2 regions of the Chryseobacterium sp. CBo1 genome follow, and region 1 is predicted to be linked to the other one. Evidence: riboswitches for the same ligand, from Rfam matches in the RefSeq annotation. Region 1 holds a riboswitch; the other holds the start of a gene.
What was found. Region 1 has a riboswitch for fluoride ahead of BA768_RS16165 (voltage-gated chloride channel family protein). Riboswitches for the same ligand answer to the same signal wherever they lie in the genome.
Positions count from the first base shown of each region.

Region 2: linked by a shared signal. The riboswitch ahead of BA768_RS17085 (voltage-gated chloride channel family protein) and the one ahead of BA768_RS16165 (voltage-gated chloride channel family protein) in region 1 are both predicted to bind fluoride.

Region 1 is NZ_MAUH01000037.1:12,738-21,146, forward strand. Features, by position in the region: gene BA768_RS16155 (helix-turn-helix domain-containing protein) at 1-319, opposite strand, end outside; gene BA768_RS16160 (NmrA family NAD(P)-binding protein) at 333-1,229, opposite strand; partial or broken gene BA768_RS21535 (ORF6N domain-containing protein) at 1,353-1,478, shown strand; gene BA768_RS16165 (voltage-gated chloride channel family protein) at 1,529-2,851, opposite strand; fluoride riboswitch at 2,882-2,948, opposite strand; gene BA768_RS16170 (DUF1896 domain-containing protein) at 3,126-3,563, shown strand; partial or broken gene BA768_RS16175 (N-6 DNA methylase) at 3,550-8,409, shown strand, end outside.
Region 2 is NZ_MAUH01000045.1:80,763-89,171, reverse strand. Features, by position in the region: gene BA768_RS17090 (hypothetical protein) at 1-949, shown strand, start outside; gene BA768_RS17085 (voltage-gated chloride channel family protein) at 1,007-2,314, opposite strand; fluoride riboswitch at 2,343-2,408, opposite strand; gene BA768_RS17080 (MBL fold metallo-hydrolase) at 2,462-3,187, opposite strand; gene BA768_RS17075 (TetR/AcrR family transcriptional regulator) at 3,758-4,381, shown strand; gene dnaX (DNA polymerase III subunit gamma/tau) at 4,471-5,556, shown strand; gene BA768_RS21615 (hypothetical protein) at 5,609-5,734, opposite strand; gene BA768_RS17065 (hypothetical protein) at 5,850-6,176, shown strand; gene BA768_RS17060 (chorismate mutase) at 6,525-7,604, shown strand; gene rsgA (ribosome small subunit-dependent GTPase A) at 7,743-8,409, shown strand, end outside.

The DNA of each region.
Region 1 (8,409 bases):
CAAGCAATATCCACCCTGAAAAATCGGGCGTTGCCTCTTTATCTATTTCAAAACTAAATAACTGCTTCGGTGCAGAAAAATACATAATCCCCTCATCAAAGTCATATTCCTGTTGCCCATATATTGCCTTAGAATACGAAGACCGTTTGAGCGATATGGAATAAAAATCGAGCATCCATCTATAATCACATACGTTGCCTATATGTCGAATGTCGGCACAATTAATCACACTGATAAGAGGGTGCTGTGGCTTGGGCAACTCCCTGACCTTATGGTATTCGCTAATGGTTTTTATTCGATATGTAGGCTTATTTTGCACAGTATAAAGATATTTATTTTTTATTGAAGACGGTTGCAAATTCGCCTGCAAAATCGGTCAATTTTACTTTACCCAATGATTGCGGTTTGTACAAATTGTAATCTTCGTAGGCATCCGTTCTTCGGCTGGCGTTCATTTCTGTATAACCTTTGGCAACCTGTGGATTGAAACCAATAGCCAACAGAGCATTTAAAAATTGTTCATCAGAAACCATCTGCCATTTCAGATCGGGTTTTCCAATTGCCTCGCCCAGCACTTGAGCCACTTTGTTTGGAGAAACTTCATCGCTGGCAATATAACGAATTGTCCTGCCGTTAAATGGTTTTTCCATCTCTTCTACAATGGCACTGGCAATATCTAAAGGCGAAACCCAAGGTTCTTTTTTATCGCCACCATAATTTTGGATAATTGCCCCCTGTGATTTGATAGCAGGTATAAATGCAAACATGTTATAGTAAAAGCCAACAGGTCGCATTTCTTTCAGGGAAACCGATTCCGGTAATTCTTTTAAAATCTGCTCTACCTCATAATGAATACGGAGCATTCCGTTTCCGTGATCTGTATGTGCACCGATACTGCTCAAATGCACCACTTTGGTTACACCTGCCAATAGAATAGCCTGTACGTAAATATTAGCTATCCTTATCCTGTGTGCGTAAACATCGATAGTTTTATTGAAATAATTTGCGGGCGGTTCCATCAGATAAACGATGTTTGCACCTGTAAAAGTTTTCACAAGAAAACCTACGTCTTCAAGCGAGCCAACAGCAGGAACTGCCCCAATAGCTTCGATCTCATTTTGTCTGCCGACATTACTGCTGATAACCGTTACGGAATGTCCTTTTGCTACCAACCCTTCTGCAAGTGGTTTTCCGATATGCCCTAAAGAACCTGTCAATACAATTTTCATATTTTAAAATTTAATTATTGACAAAGTTCAGTGGTTTAAAAATCCGGGATGTAACCAAATCTATCTTTGTTGTAACCGAAAAAATAAGTATAAAAATTTCTCTATATCAACGACCGTTTTTAAATTATTGACAAGACAGAGCTTTACCACATCGGGTCATCACTCAAAGACCTCGGCAAAAAATGGTTTGCCTCTTCCCGAATGGATATTGAAGTCGGCAGGATGCTTCAAATATTGGGTAGTCAGTAAGTGTGTTAGCAATTTAAGTGGATTTAATATTTTTATCCTTTACAAATTGTTTATTTATGATTTCCATTGAGTTCAGTTAAGCGTTTTCCTTGGTGATTTGAAAATCTGCGGTTCTTTGGTTCGCCAATCATTTGTTTACCGTAAATACTAGTGTGGCCTGACAAGAGATACGAAATTACACAAGCGATAGCTACATATACACCACATTCAACACCAAATAGTTCAATTGCCATAATAATACAAGCTAATGGTGTATTGGTTGCTCCTGCAAATACAGCAACAAATCCCATTCCTGCCAAAAGTCCTGTTGGTAACGGAATGAATAAACTTATAGTATTTCCCAAAGTTGCTCCGATAAAGAATAACGGCGTTATTTCGCCGCCTTTGAAACCTGCCGAAAGTGTGATAATAGTAAAAGCCATTTTCAACGCAAAATCATATGCAGGTAATTGTTGGTCAAACGAGTGAACAATAGTTGGAATACCTAACCCAATGTATTTTGTTGTGCCGATTGCCCAAACCGCAAAAGCCACAATCACTCCGCCAACTAAGGGACGAAAAGGAGCAAATTCAATTTTTGATTTAAAAATCGCACTTGTTTTATGAATGACCTTGCTAAATGTTGCGGAACATAACCCAAAAATAATCCCTGCAATAATTACATATATAATATTTAGAAATGAAATGTTGGGTACAAAATTGATGTGATAATGTGTGTGATGTGTCTGCCAAAGTTTGGTAACTAAATCGGCAATAATTCCTGCGGCAAATGCAGGAAAAATAGCATCATATTTCAGTCGTCCGATTAGAAAAACTTCCAAACCAAAGACTGCACCTGCTAATGGTGTTCCGAATACGGAGCCGAAACCTGCGGAAATAGCCGAAATAATTAAAATTTTTCGTTCGCTCTCTGTCAATCGAAAAGGTTTGACAAATTGGTCGGCAATAGCACCCGCCATTTGTAAAGCCGTCCCCTCACGTCCTGCCGAGCCGCCAAAAAAATGCGTAGCAATAGTTCCGATATACACAAACGGAGCCATTCGGAACGAGATAATTTCTTTTGGATTGTGAATGGTGTCAATAAGCAAATTATTTCCTGCTTCAATGTCTTTGCCCAAATAGTAATAGAGCAAACCGATGAAAAAACCACCAATTGGCAATAATGCAATTAACCATAAATGATTTTCACGATAATTTGTAACCCAGTCCAATGATTGCAGAAAACCTGCTGAAGCACTACCAACACAAAGTCCGATAAGCAAACATAAAAATGTCCATTTAAGGATGTAGGGAATTGAAGGATACTTTCTGAAAAATACTTTCGTAGATAAATTGTTTTTTTGACCGAATGACTTTTTGTTATTTATTGACATAACCAACCCGATTAAAATGTTAAACATTTAATTTAATCAGGCGTCATCAGCTTTTAAAAGCGGTTGGGTAAGGAAGAACACCATTTCCTTTTGGAACGACAAATGTATTAAAAAAATATTATAATATATCTGCCGTAAAGAAATATCCTTTTTGTCTTTTCATTCTATTACGCCAAATACCGCCTCTCAACGCCAAACCCTGCAACATTCACAAAGGCATTTGCTTCCGCTTATAATTTTAGGCTTCAAGTAAAATTCTAAACAAAATTATAGTATGAGTACACAGCAAAAAGACCTATCGTATTTCAGGTTACGACTGCAAGAATTATTAAACAGCAGCTTCCCTGAAAAGGCACACGACCAAAAGTTTATCGACCAACGTTCATCGTGGGCTGCCAATGCTTATGAGGGGGCTTTCCGTTCGGGAAACGTAGTTGAGCAATGCGACGAAATCGCCAGCTACATACTTTTTGAGGGCTTACACTTTTCCAGGTTCGACACGGTTTTCAAAGTGGTATGCAATGAGTTTGATACCGTAATGGCAGACGAGGAACTGCGACCGTTCGCCCTGAAAATGCTTCCGGTTTGCGAACCCGTTTTTGCAGGCTATGAACGAACTGATGATTTCGCCTACGGGTATGAGTTCGATGTACTCTACACTGAACTGACCGGAACCATCGCAATATGGATTGAGGAAAATGGGCTTCAGTAAGCGTTTTCATCTCCAACAGAATATTGATGCCCTGCGAATTGTTTTTAAACTGGAAAAGGAGAAACGGCAAGCCACCGTAGGCGAAAGACTGCTAATGATGCAATACAGCGGATTTGGCGGTCTTAAATTCGTTCTGAACCCCATTGAAAATGAAATAGACATCAATAACTGGAGAAAGACTGAACACGACCTCTTTCCGATTACGCAGGAACTCCACCAACTACTCAAAGAAAACTCCCAAGACGACAAACAATACCGCCGATATGTGGACAGTATGAAAAGTTCGGTACTGACTGCTTTTTATACCCCGACAGAGGTCATTGATGCTCTTTCATCAGCCTTGCGGGATAGCGGTTTGCACATTGATAAATTCCTTGAACCATCGGCAGGTATCGGATCATTTGTCGAATCCTTTGCAGGGAACGAAACCAAAGTTACAGCCTATGAAAAAGATGTGCTCACAGGAAAAATATTAAAACAGCTTTATCCCGAAAGCACTGTCCGTATAAGCGGTTTTGAAGAAATACCCGAAAAAGAACAAAACAGTTACGATGTTGTTGCCAGCAATATCCCTTTTGGCGATACTTCTGTTTTTGACCTTTCGTATTCTCGTAGTAAAGAGAGTGCAAAAGTTCAGGCTGCCCGAAGCATTCACAATTATTTCTTTCTGAAAGGTAACGATATGCTCCGTGAGGGCGGTTTACAGGCTTTTATTACCTCACAAGGGATTTTAAACAGTCCGAATAACGAGCCTATACGCAGAGCGTTGATGGAAAACAACGATTTGGTATCCGTAATTCGCTTACCCAATAATCTATTTACTGATTATGCAGGTACTGAGGTCGGCAGTGATCTTATCATTCTCCAAAAGAATACAGCAAAACAAAATCTGACTGAAAGAGAAGATTTATTTTGCCAAAGTACGAAAACAGGCTACGGTACGCCAAGCAATGCTTTGTTAGATAAAAGTGGACAAATTGTACATACACATTGGAAAGTAGCTACCGACCCTTACGGGCAACCTGCTTTAATCTATACACACAACAAGGGTGTTGAGGGCATTGCAAATAGCCTTGAACAGATGCTTTCCGATGATTTTGGAAAGCATTTAAACTTGTCTTTGTACAAAGAAAAACGGAATGATGAACCTATTGTTCAAATTCCGACACAGCCCATTGTTACACCTCCAGTTATTGAACGTGAAATTCAAGAGCGTGAAATCATTCAGCCGGAACAACATCGTTTAACACAATCAGCCATCATACTGGAAAGTCCGCAGGAATTAAAACAGTTAAGCATTTTCGACCTGTTTGAAAATGATGATGAAAACATAGCGGTTTTAACTCCACCAAAGAAAGCAACGAAATCTAAAAAGCAAACTACCAAAAAACAACGGGCTAACATTGGTCGCCAAATCGACCTGTTCAGTTCAGCAATGCAGCAACCTTATACGCCTTCAGTTTCCAATGGCTCGGTCAATAGAACCGTTCCACCCAACGGAACAAAACAGGAAATTATTCGCGATTTATTTTCGCAGTCTAACGGAAATGACCAGGCTGATAAACCAGCTATTTCCGTACCTGTTCTTGCAGCCATTCCTAAGCCTGCTCCGTATAGTGGCGAATTGCAATCGTTCCATCGTAACGATTGCCTTGTGGTTGATAATGGTTGGGTAGGTCATTTACAGGAAGTAGATAAAGTGGATAAAACTGCAATGTTCTACCCATTGCAATTACCTTCTTTACAGAAAGCAAGAGCCGAAGCGTATATCGGAGTACGTGATATTTACCAACAGCTTTACAATAAAGAAGCGGAACTACAAACCGAACATAAGGCAGAAAGAGAAAATTTAAACCAACTGTACGATGCTTTTGTAAAAAGGTACGGTAGTCTGAACAGTGCCGATAATATCAAGCTGATTAAGACGGATAGTGCCGGAAAAGAAATCCCTTATTTGGAGCGTGTAAAAGGGAGTGTTATCCATAAAGCGGATATTTTCAGCCATCCTGTAAGTTTTTCCACGACAACATTAGCAACCGATAATCCCGAAGAAGCATTAGCATCCTCATTGAATAAATACGGAAGTGTTGATTTGGACTATATGTCCGAAATCAGCAGTATGTCTGCAGATGCCTTGAAAGATGCTCTGCACAGTCGTATTTTTTATAATCCCCTGCAAAGTGAATACGAAATTTCCGAACGCTGGATAGCCGGTAACGTGGTAGAAAAAGCACAGGAAATAATAGAATATGTAGAAAGCAATCCCGAAAATACCGAAGCAAAGCACAGCCTTATGGTATTGTAAGAAGCCCGACCAAGACGTATCGAATTTGAGGAACTGGACTTTAACCTTGGTGAACGCTGGATACCCACAGGTATTTATGCCAAATTTGCTTCGCACCTGTTCGATGCGGAAGTGAATATCCATTATTCCGACAGTTCCGATGATTTTTCCGTAATCTGTAATCGGGGCAATCAAAATATATGGGTAAAATATGCGGTAAAGGCTGAAAGCAGGACGTTTGATGGCGTTGCTCTGCTCAAACACGCTCTTGTCAATACGACGCCCGATATCACCAAAAAAGTCGAAATAGACGGCAAGGAAGTCAAAGTAAAGGATATGGAAGCCATACAGATGGCAAACACTAAGATTGACGAAATACGTACCGCTTTTACCGATTGGTTACACGCACAGAGCAATGAGTTTAAAAAAAGGCTAACCGACCAATACAATGATAAGTTTAATTGTTTTGTTCGCCCAAACTATGATGGAAGCCATCAGGAGTTTCCGGGATTAGACCGTAAAGCATTGGGCATTGAAGACCTGTACGGAAGTCAAAAAGATGCCGTATTGATGATTAAACTCAATAACGGTGCTATCTGCGATCACGAAGTAGGTGCAGGAAAAACATTGATAATGTGTACGGCAGCACAGGAAATGAAGCGTTTGGGACTTGCTCATAAACCAATGATAATCGGGCTGAAAAGTAATGTGCACGAAATCGCCGAAGCCTATCGCACTGCCTATCCGCACGCTAAAATCCTCTTTCCGGGCAAAGAAGATTTTACACCGCAAAAACGCCTGCGAATTTTCGGAGATATTAAAAACAACGATTGGGACTGTGTGATTTTAACACACGACCAATTCGGTATGATACCGCAATCGCCAGAAATTCAAAAGGAAATCCTCGAAATAGAATTGGATAATGTGGAGCGAAACCTCGATGCGATGCAGTCGCAGGGAGCTGAAGTAACAAGAGGTATGCTTGCCGGGTCCATTAAACGGAAAGAAAACCTCGAAGTAAAGCTAAAGACTTTACAGCACGATATTGAAAATCGCAAAGATGATATTGTGGACTTTAAAATGATGGGCATAGACCATTTGTTTATCGACGAGAGCCACCAGTTTAAAAACCTGATGTTTAACACCCGTCACAGCCGTGTAGCTGGATTGGGTAACGTGGACGGTAGCCAAAAAGCGTTAAACCTGCTGTTTGCAATCAGAACCATACAGGAGCGTACCGATGCAGATATGGGTGCAACCTTTCTTTCGGGTACAACCATCAGCAATTCATTGACGGAATTGTACCTGCTCTTTAAATACCTGCGACCACGGGCATTGGAAAAACAAGGTATTAACTGTTTTGATGCGTGGGCAGCAATCTATGCCCGTAAAACGACCGATTATGAGTTTTCAGTTGCCAACAATATTGTGGCGAAAGAACGTTTTCGATACTTTATCAAAGTACCCGAGCTTGCACAGTTTTACTCGGAAATTACGGATTACCGTACTGCAAAGGATATTGGCATTGACCGACCTGTAAAAAACGAAATCCTGTACAACATTCCACCAACGCCCGACCAGGGCGTATTTATCAAAAAGTTGATGGAGTTTGCTAAAACAGGAAATGCAGTCTTGCTCGAACGACCGCCCTTATCTCCAACAGAAGAAAAAGCAAAGATGCTGATTGCTACGGACTATGCTCGTAAGATGTCATTAGATATGCGAATGGTAAGCGGAGCTTATGAAGATCATCCCGATAGCAAGGCTTCGCATTGTGCAGCTAATATTGCCAAGTATTACAACAAATTCAATGCACAGAAAGGAACGCAGTTCGTCTTTTCGGATTTGGGTACGTACAAACCTAACGAATGGAATGTGTACTCCGAAATCAAACGTAAGCTCGTGGAAGATCACGGTATACCTGCACACGAAGTACGCTTCATTCAGGAAGCCAAAACAGATAACCAACGTAAGGAGCTTATCAAAGGAATGAACGAGGGCAAAATCCGTGTGCTGTTCGGCTCAACGAGTATGCTCGGTACAGGTGTCAATGCACAGAAAAGAGCCGTTGCCATTCATCATTTAGATACACCGTGGCGACCAAGCGACCTTGCCCAGCGTGACGGTCGGGCAATCCGCAAAGGCAATGAGATTGCCAAGTTCTTTGCCGATAATAAAGTAGATGTAGTTATCTATGCCGTTGAAAAATCATTGGATAGTTATAAGTTTAATCTGCTCTTCAACAAACAGTTATTTATCGACCAATTAAAATCCAACAATCTCGGCAAGCGAACCATAGATGAAGGTAGTATGGACGAAAAATCGGGTATGAACTTCTCCGAGTATGTGGCAATCCTGTCGGGAAATACCGATCTGCTGGATAAAGCCAAAGTAGAAAAACAGATTGCCGGATTGGAAAGTGAAAAACAGGCGTTTAACCGTTCCAAGTCAAGTGCCAAATACAAGCTGGAAGATTTTACAGATGAACTGAGCAAAGCTCAATCCCGTTTGAACCGGATGAGTACAGACTGGGAAAACTTGCAGCAACGCCTACAAAAGCAT
Region 2 (8,409 bases), on a different contig from region 1:
CTCCGCACATTCTTTGATGATTAAAGCTCTTCAACAAAAAGAAAAGTATATTCCTGCTGAACCTTTAGAAATGAAAATAACGGTTCAGGGTGGAGTAGGAACTTCCGAGGAGCATGATTTTCTTTTAGAGAATTATCTGGTTGACAGTGTTGGTTGGGGATCGCCTTTTCTTTTGGTTCCTGAAGCAACTTCTGTAGACCGTGAAACCAGAAATCTTTTAGCAAAATCAAAGCAAGATGATTATTTTCTGAGCAATATCTCACCTTTGGGCGTTCCATTCAATACAGTAAGAGGAACTTCAAACGAAATTTTAAAATATCAAAAAGAAGCGAAAAACAAATTTGGAAGTTCGTGTCCTAAAAAATTATTGGCATTAAGCAAAGAATATTCTCCACAGGGAATTTGTACGGCATCAAAAAAATACCAGGAAATAAAATTAAATGAGCTTGAATCGGTGAGAAACGAATTAACCGAAGATCAGTTTCAATCTAAAAAAAATGAAATCACCGATAAAGCATGTCTTTGTGTTGGTCTGGTAAATTCTGCTTATCTGGAAAACAACATTGATATAAAAGGTGAAAAACAGGGTGTTGTGATTTGTCCGGGACCAAATTTGGCTTATTTTGATAAAGAAGTTTCGCTTTCGGAAATGGTGGGTCATATTTATGGAAATACAAACGTTCTTTCGGATGTTGAGCGGCCGAATATGTTTATTAATGAATTAAAAATGTACGTTGATCATTTAAAAAAAGAAATTTTAGGTTTTTCAGGCGAACTTACGAATGTGCAAGTTAAAAAATGGAATACATTTAAATCTAATCTTCTTGACGGCATAGAATATTATGAACAGCTTTTCGAGAAAACTTCTTTTTTCTCAACTCAAAAATTAAAAATACAGAAACAATTAAATGATTTTAAATTCAATTTGAATGAAATCATAATTCGTTAAATTCAAAAATAATATCTTAAGCAAGACCGGAGTAGATTATTCCGGTCTTTACATATTTTATAGTTCACTCAATTTTTTGCCAATATCATTCAAAAATCTCCTGTTTTTTGGTTCTCCGATAATCTGGCTTTTGTAAATACTGTTTGCACCGGAAAACAAATAAGAAACAACACAGGCAATCGCAACATAAACGCCACATTCATTTCCAAATAATTCAATTGCCATAATACTGCACGCGATCGGTGTATTGGTTGCTCCGGCAAAAACTGCTACAAAGCCCATTCCTGCCAACAGAGCGATAGGTAAGGGAATAAAATATCCCAAAGCGTTTCCTAAAGCTGCACCGATAAAAAACAGAGGAGTAACTTCACCACCTTTAAAACCTGCCGCCAAAGTGACAATGGTAAAAATCATTTTTAATGCAAAATCATAAGCTGGAAGTTGCTGTTCAAAAGAATCTACAATGGTCGGAATTCCTAAACCGACGTATTTTGTAGTTCCCATTAAAAAAACAGCAGATGCAACGATAATTCCACCAAAAAATGGTCTTAAGGGAGAATAATTTATTTTTAATTTAAATACATTTCCGGTTTTATGAATTGCTTTACTGAATATTGCAGCACAGATTCCGAATAAAATCCCTGAAATGATTGCATATAGAATATTTAAAAATGAAATTTCAGGAATGAAGTCAATATGATAATGAGTATGATGGGTATTCCATAATTTGGTAGTCAAATCCGCAATAATCGCTGCCGAAAAAGCGGGAAATAAGGCATTGTATTTTAATCTTCCGACAAGAAAAACTTCCAGTCCGAAAATTGCTCCGGCTAAAGGTGTACCGAAAACAGAACCAAACCCAGCTGAAATTGCAGAAATAATCAGTATTTTTCTATCATCTTCTGAAATCCTGAATGGTTTTGAAAACTGGTCAGCAATTGCTCCCGCCATTTGTAAAGCCGTGCCTTCACGACCTGCAGAACCACCAAAGAAATGTGTAACCATCGTTCCTAAATAAACAAATGATGCCATTTTAAGAGGAATTATTTTTCCAGGCTCATGAATGGTTTCAATCAATAAATTATTTCCGGCTTCAACATCTTTTCCGAAATAATGATACATTAAACCAACCAAAAAACCACCTAAAGGTAAGAATGCAATCAGCCAAAGATGATTTTCTCTGAATTGCGTTGCCCATTCCAAAGTCTGAAGAAAAAATGCAGAAGCACTTCCGATTAAAATTCCTGTTATCAAAGTAATGAAAAGCCATTTCAATACAAAAAGAGCAGAAGGATACTTTCTGAAAAATAATTTAATTAAAATAAGAAGCGTTCTGAAAACTGATTTTTTGTTATTTTTAAACATACATTCCTGATTAAATGGTAAAACATTCAATTAATCAGGCGCCATCAGCTTTTTAAGGCGGTTGGGTAAGGAAGACACCATTTCCTTTTTCGAAAAAACAAATGTACGATAAAATCTGATTGGTAATGATTTAAACTTAAATTTTAGTTAGAATTGGATTATGCTTTTTTCCAAATCGTGATAAAGCAAAACTTTCCAGTGGTTTTCAAGGGCTTCTTCATACCATTTAATGCGGAGTTGCATCGCTTTTTTACCATCAAAATCACTTTTGTAAGCCAGATGATATTTTAAATAAGATTCCTGAGGAAGATTATCTGCGCCATAAAACGCGGTTTCACGATCTTCAGTAATTTTAAAAACCTGCATAAACGGACTGTGACCGCCAACAAGTTCATAATAAATTTCGTCATTAATATTTCCATAATCATCATTCATCCAGATGATATTTGGCAATTGAATGAGCGATTCTAAAACTTCAAAATCGAAGGAAGGATTTCCACGGCTTTCAAAGGCGAAATCGAGTTCTCTTTTTTGAATATAAATTTCAGCATTCGGGAAAACAGGCTCAAAACCATTCTCTGTTTTCACCAAAGTTCCATTGATATGGTCTTTGTGTAAGTGTGAAAGAAGAACTTTTGTGATCTGATCAGGTCTAATATTTTCACTTTCTAAAGTTTCTTTAATAACTAATTTCCCGTTATCATTTTTCCAGCCGAAACCAGCGTCGATAAGGATGTAATCGTTTTTGGTTATGGCTAAAAAAGGTTGTATCGACATTTTGATTCCTTTGGCTTCCGGATGTTTATCAAGCAGTGTGAAATTCTTTTGTTTGTCGGCCGCAAAATTGCCTTCTTTTAAAGTGACGATTTTCATTGGATTTCGATAATATTTGCTTGTACAAAGATAGGTTCAAAATATTCTTTTTGATTATTATTTACCATAAAAGAGACATTAGAAGCTCCACACAATAAAAATTCATAAAAATATTTATGAAAAAATTGTTCCTTTTTTTAATTGCATAAATCTTAATGTTTAATAAGGATTTGTGAGTTATATTAATTCACACAATTATTAGTTATAAATCTTTTGCATTAAAAATAATATTTTTAATGAGTACATATTTTAAAAATAATTTATTTTTGCCGTTATTTTTATGCTGATATTTAAAAAGTAGATAAATTTGATTAAGTTTAGATGTAGTATTTTTACTTTTTGTATTGTGAGAAATTAATGGTTAGCAACAATTTTTTTTGATATTTCAAAACCAAGTGATTGAAAAAATCGTAATTAATAAAATAAGATATACAATTCTCACTAAAGAGATGTATATTTGTAAAAGCAGAGTTCAATAACTCTTTTAAAAACAATAAGTTTACTCTTCTTTGGAGACAAAAAGATTAATGGTAAATAAAAATTGCTTTTAGCAAATTAATATATAAGACGATGCCTAGAAAAGTTGTACAAGGTCCTATCAGGGACAAAGAAAAAACAAAACAAAAACTACTCAATGCAGTAGGAAAGATTTTGAAAACCAAAGGATATTCAGGATTAATGGTAAGCAAAATTGCTGCTGTTGCAGGCTTTGATAAAAAGCTGATCTACGAATATTTCGGAAGTACAGATAAATTGATCGACGAATATATCAAATCTCAGGATTACTGGAGCAGATTTGAGCTTGCAAGCGATACAGATTTATCTGACGGAGGAAAAGAAATGTCTAAAATAGCAATTCTGAATCAGTTTGAAAATCTTAAAAAGAACAAAGAACTTCAGAAAATCCTGATTTGGGAAATGTCTGAAAGCCGGCCGATTCTTAAAAAGCTTTTTGATCAGAGAGAAGAAGTGGGTGAAGAATTATTCAAAAATATTACAGATCCTTATTTTGGAGAAAAATCTGATAAATTTAGAGCAATTGCAGCTATTTTAGTTGCTGGAAGTTATCACTTAAATATGTTTACGGCACACAATGCAACTACATTCTGCGGTATCGATATGAAAAGTGAAGACGGAAGACAAAAAATAAAGACCGCAATCGAAGATATTATCGAATTCGCTTACAATAAATAATATTCTGTTACCCAAAATTATAAGTGTATTTTAATGAAATTTGAAAATTAAAATTTTTAAATTAAAACTATATTTCATACTTTTGGGCAATGGAAAATTTTATCGTATCTGCAAGAAAATACCGCCCGCAACAGTTTGATACCGTTGTTGGGCAGTCTCACATTACAGATACGCTGGAACATGCTATTGAAGAAAATCAGTTAGCACAGGCGCTGTTGTTTTGCGGTCCTCGAGGCGTCGGCAAAACAACTTGTGCCAGAATTTTGGCAAGAAAAATCAACGAAAAGGACGGCTCTGTCTCAGAGGACGGCTTTGCTTACAATATCTATGAGCTCGATGCAGCATCCAATAACTCTGTTGATGATATTCGTGAGCTAATCGATCAGGTGCGTTTTGCGCCACAAGTTGGTCAGTACAAAGTGTATATAATCGATGAGGTTCACATGTTGTCTTCAGCGGCTTTCAATGCTTTCCTTAAAACATTGGAAGAACCGCCTGCTCATGCGATTTTCATTTTGGCAACGACGGAAAAGCATAAAATTATTCCTACAATTTTATCCCGTTGTCAGATTTACGATTTCAAAAGAATTACTATTCTTGATATTCAGGATCATTTAAGAAAGATTGCTGAGAAAGAAAATATTAAATATGAAGATGATGCTTTGTATTTGATTGCACAAAAAGCTGATGGCGCTTTGAGAGATGCGCTTTCAATTTTTGACAGACTTTCTACTTTTTCACAAAAGAATATTACACTTGCTAAAGCTGCTGAAGTTCTTAACATTCTAGATTACGATCAGTATCTTAAAATTGTAGATTTAGCGAAAGAAAGTAAAATTCCTGAAGTGCTTTCTGCTTTCAATGAAATTGTAAAGAAAGGTTTTGATCCGCATTTATTTATTGCAGGACTTGGTAATCATTTCCGTGATCTGATGATGGCTCAGAATCCATCAACAATGGATCTGATCGAGGTAGGAGAGCAGACCAAAGTGAAATTTACGGAACAGGGACAAAAATGGAGCGCTCAACATCTGATTGATGCTATTGAAATCTGTAATCATGCAGACATTAATTACAAAAATTCAAAAAATCCGAGGCTTACTGTAGAAATTGCGTTGATGCAATTGTCTTCTCTTTCTGCCGGTGGCGAATTAGCTAAAAAAAAAAGTTTATAATATTAGCTCCATTTCTCAAAGAGAAGCAGGAAGTAAAATTACCAACTCAGATTCAGGAGAAAAAAAATGAAGAGGTAAAAGTTGAGACAAAAACTGCTCTTGAACCGCCTGCTGAAGTTCTCATCAAAAAAGCTTCAAAACCTTTATCAAGACCCAATATTTCTTCAAGTTTCAGCATTAATTCTCTTTTAAATAAAGAAGAAAAATCTGAAGTTGAAGATAAAGCAACAATTGTAAATACAGAAAAACTTCCAGAACATCATTTTACTGAAACAGATGTACAGAACGAATGGATGATCCTTTTAAAACAGCTTCGCCAAAAAGATCCTGTGGTTTTCAATGCTATAAAAACTTTTAAATTTACTAAAATTGATGAAAAAATTATTCAGATATCTTATCCTTCAGATTCCGCAAAAAATGAGTTTGATAAGATAAGTATTGAGTTTTTTAATCATTTTAAACATAAGGTAAATAACCATTCCATAGAGTTTCAATTTAAAAAAGATCATGAAAATCTTAAGATTGAAATCGTCACCAAAAAGAAAATTTTCGAAAAATTTATAGAAAAAAATCCGCTACTGAAAGATCTTGATGATTTGATGAAGTTTGATTTGTCATAATTTTTTATATATTTGCTTAATATTTACAGAGACAAGATAAAAAAGTATACAAATTGGAACATTCCAAACTTCCATATACTGCTGATTCTACTCAAACAATCAGTTTTGCACCTGCTTATTTTTTAAGCAGTTATCTTTCTTTTGCAACTTTTTATTACAGAAATTTTAGAAGCTATTATCGATTTTATTGGTACAGCTAATTTAATTTCTTTCTTAAAAAAAATATGGGAACTCTACTGTAGATTCCTGATTTCATAACAATTTTTGAACGACATTTTTTAGAAAGAATTATAAAGTAACTTTATAATGAATATACTATTGCCTTTAATTTAAAATAAAATTTACAATATGAACTTAAGAGATTTAGAAAACAGCTGGATAAAAGATTTTCAGCAACCTCTTATCATCGCAGGACCATGCAGTGCGGAAAGTGAACAACAAATGCTGGAAACAGCAAAGAGAATTAAAAATACCAATGCTCAGGTTCCTATTTTTCGGGCAGGAATCTGGAAGCCGAGAACGAAACCCAATGGTTTTGAAGGAGTGGGCGTAATTGGTTTAAACTGGCTGAAAAAAGTAAAAGAAGAATATGGTTTTAAAACCGCGACTGAAGTTGCGAACGCTCATCACGTAGATGCTGCTTTAGAAGCTGATGTCGATATTTTATGGATTGGAGCACGTTCTACTGTAAATCCTTTTACAGTTCAGGAAATTGCCGAAGCTTTGAAAGGTACAGAAAAAATTGTTTTGGTTAAAAATCCTGTAAATCCGGATTTGGCATTATGGATTGGTGCTTTAGAAAGAATTTTAGGGCAGGATATTAAGAATTTAGGAGCTATTCACAGAGGTTTTTCTACTTACCAGAAAACAAAATACAGAAATAATCCGAATTGGCAGATTGCCTTAGATTTCAAAAGCCAGTTTCCGAATATTCCGATTTTAATAGACCCTTCACATATTTGCGGAAATCGCACCGGATTGGCAGATATTACACAGGAAGCTCTGAATGTAGGTTACCAAGGTGCTATTATCGAAACACATTGCAATCCTGATGAAGCGTGGAGTGATGCTGCACAACAGATTACACCGGAAGTTTTAGGCAATATGATTTCAAATCTTAAAGTAAGAAGTACAGATTTGGCTGGTTTTGATGATGAAATGGGAAGACACAGAACCTTGATTTCCGATCTTGATTTTCAGTTGATTGAATTGCTTTCCCAAAGGATGAAAATTTCTGCAAAAATTGGTAAACTGAAGAAAGAGAATGATATTGCTATTTTTCAGCCTGAAAGATGGAAAGTCATTACCGAATATGCCGTACAAAAAGCTTCAGAAACAGGAATGTCTCAGGAATTTATAGAAAAAGTTTTTAAAGCAATTCACGAAGAGTCAATTGAAGTTCAGAATAATATTATGATTGACAGGTAAATATGTGAGAGGGTTTTAGTGTTTTAGGGCAAAAGTGTTATTGTCGAATACAAAAATTATTCTAATAACATTTTAAACTCAAAGACTCTAAAACTCTCAAACCTAAACTAATTCCCTATATTTGCCGTATCTTAAAATATGAAAGGAAAAGTCATTAAATCTACGGGAAGCTGGTACCAGGTTTTGGAAACGGAAACCGGGAGAATTTTCGAAGCGAGAATTCGAGGAAAATTTAAGCTGATAAAAACCAGACTTACCAATCCTTTAGCTGTTGGTGATTTTGTTGAATTTCAATTGGAGCAGGACGATGTTGCCTGGATTACAAAAATAGATCCCCGCAAAAATTATCTCATCCGAAAATCGGTAAATCTTTCTAAAGAAGCACATATTATTGCTTCAAATATTGATCTGGCGTGCTTTATTTTTACTTTAAAGCATCCCGAAACTTCTCTCGGGTTTCTTGACCGTTTTTTGGCATGTTGTGAAGCTTACAATATTACGCCTCTGATTTTGTTTAATAAAATGGATGTTCTTTCTGAAGAAGAATCTGAAATCGTAAAAGATATTGAGTTTCTCTACAACGAAATTGGGTATGAGACTTTAGAAATTTCTTCATATTCGAAATTAAATCTTGATGATCTTGTTGAAATTCTGAAAGATAAAACTTCTGTGTTTTTCGGACATTCAGGTTGCGGAAAATCTACTCTGGTTAATGCTTTACAGCCTGATCTTAATCTGAGAACCTCGGAAATTTCTGATACTCATTTAAAAGGAAAGCATACAACAACCTTTGCACAAATGCATT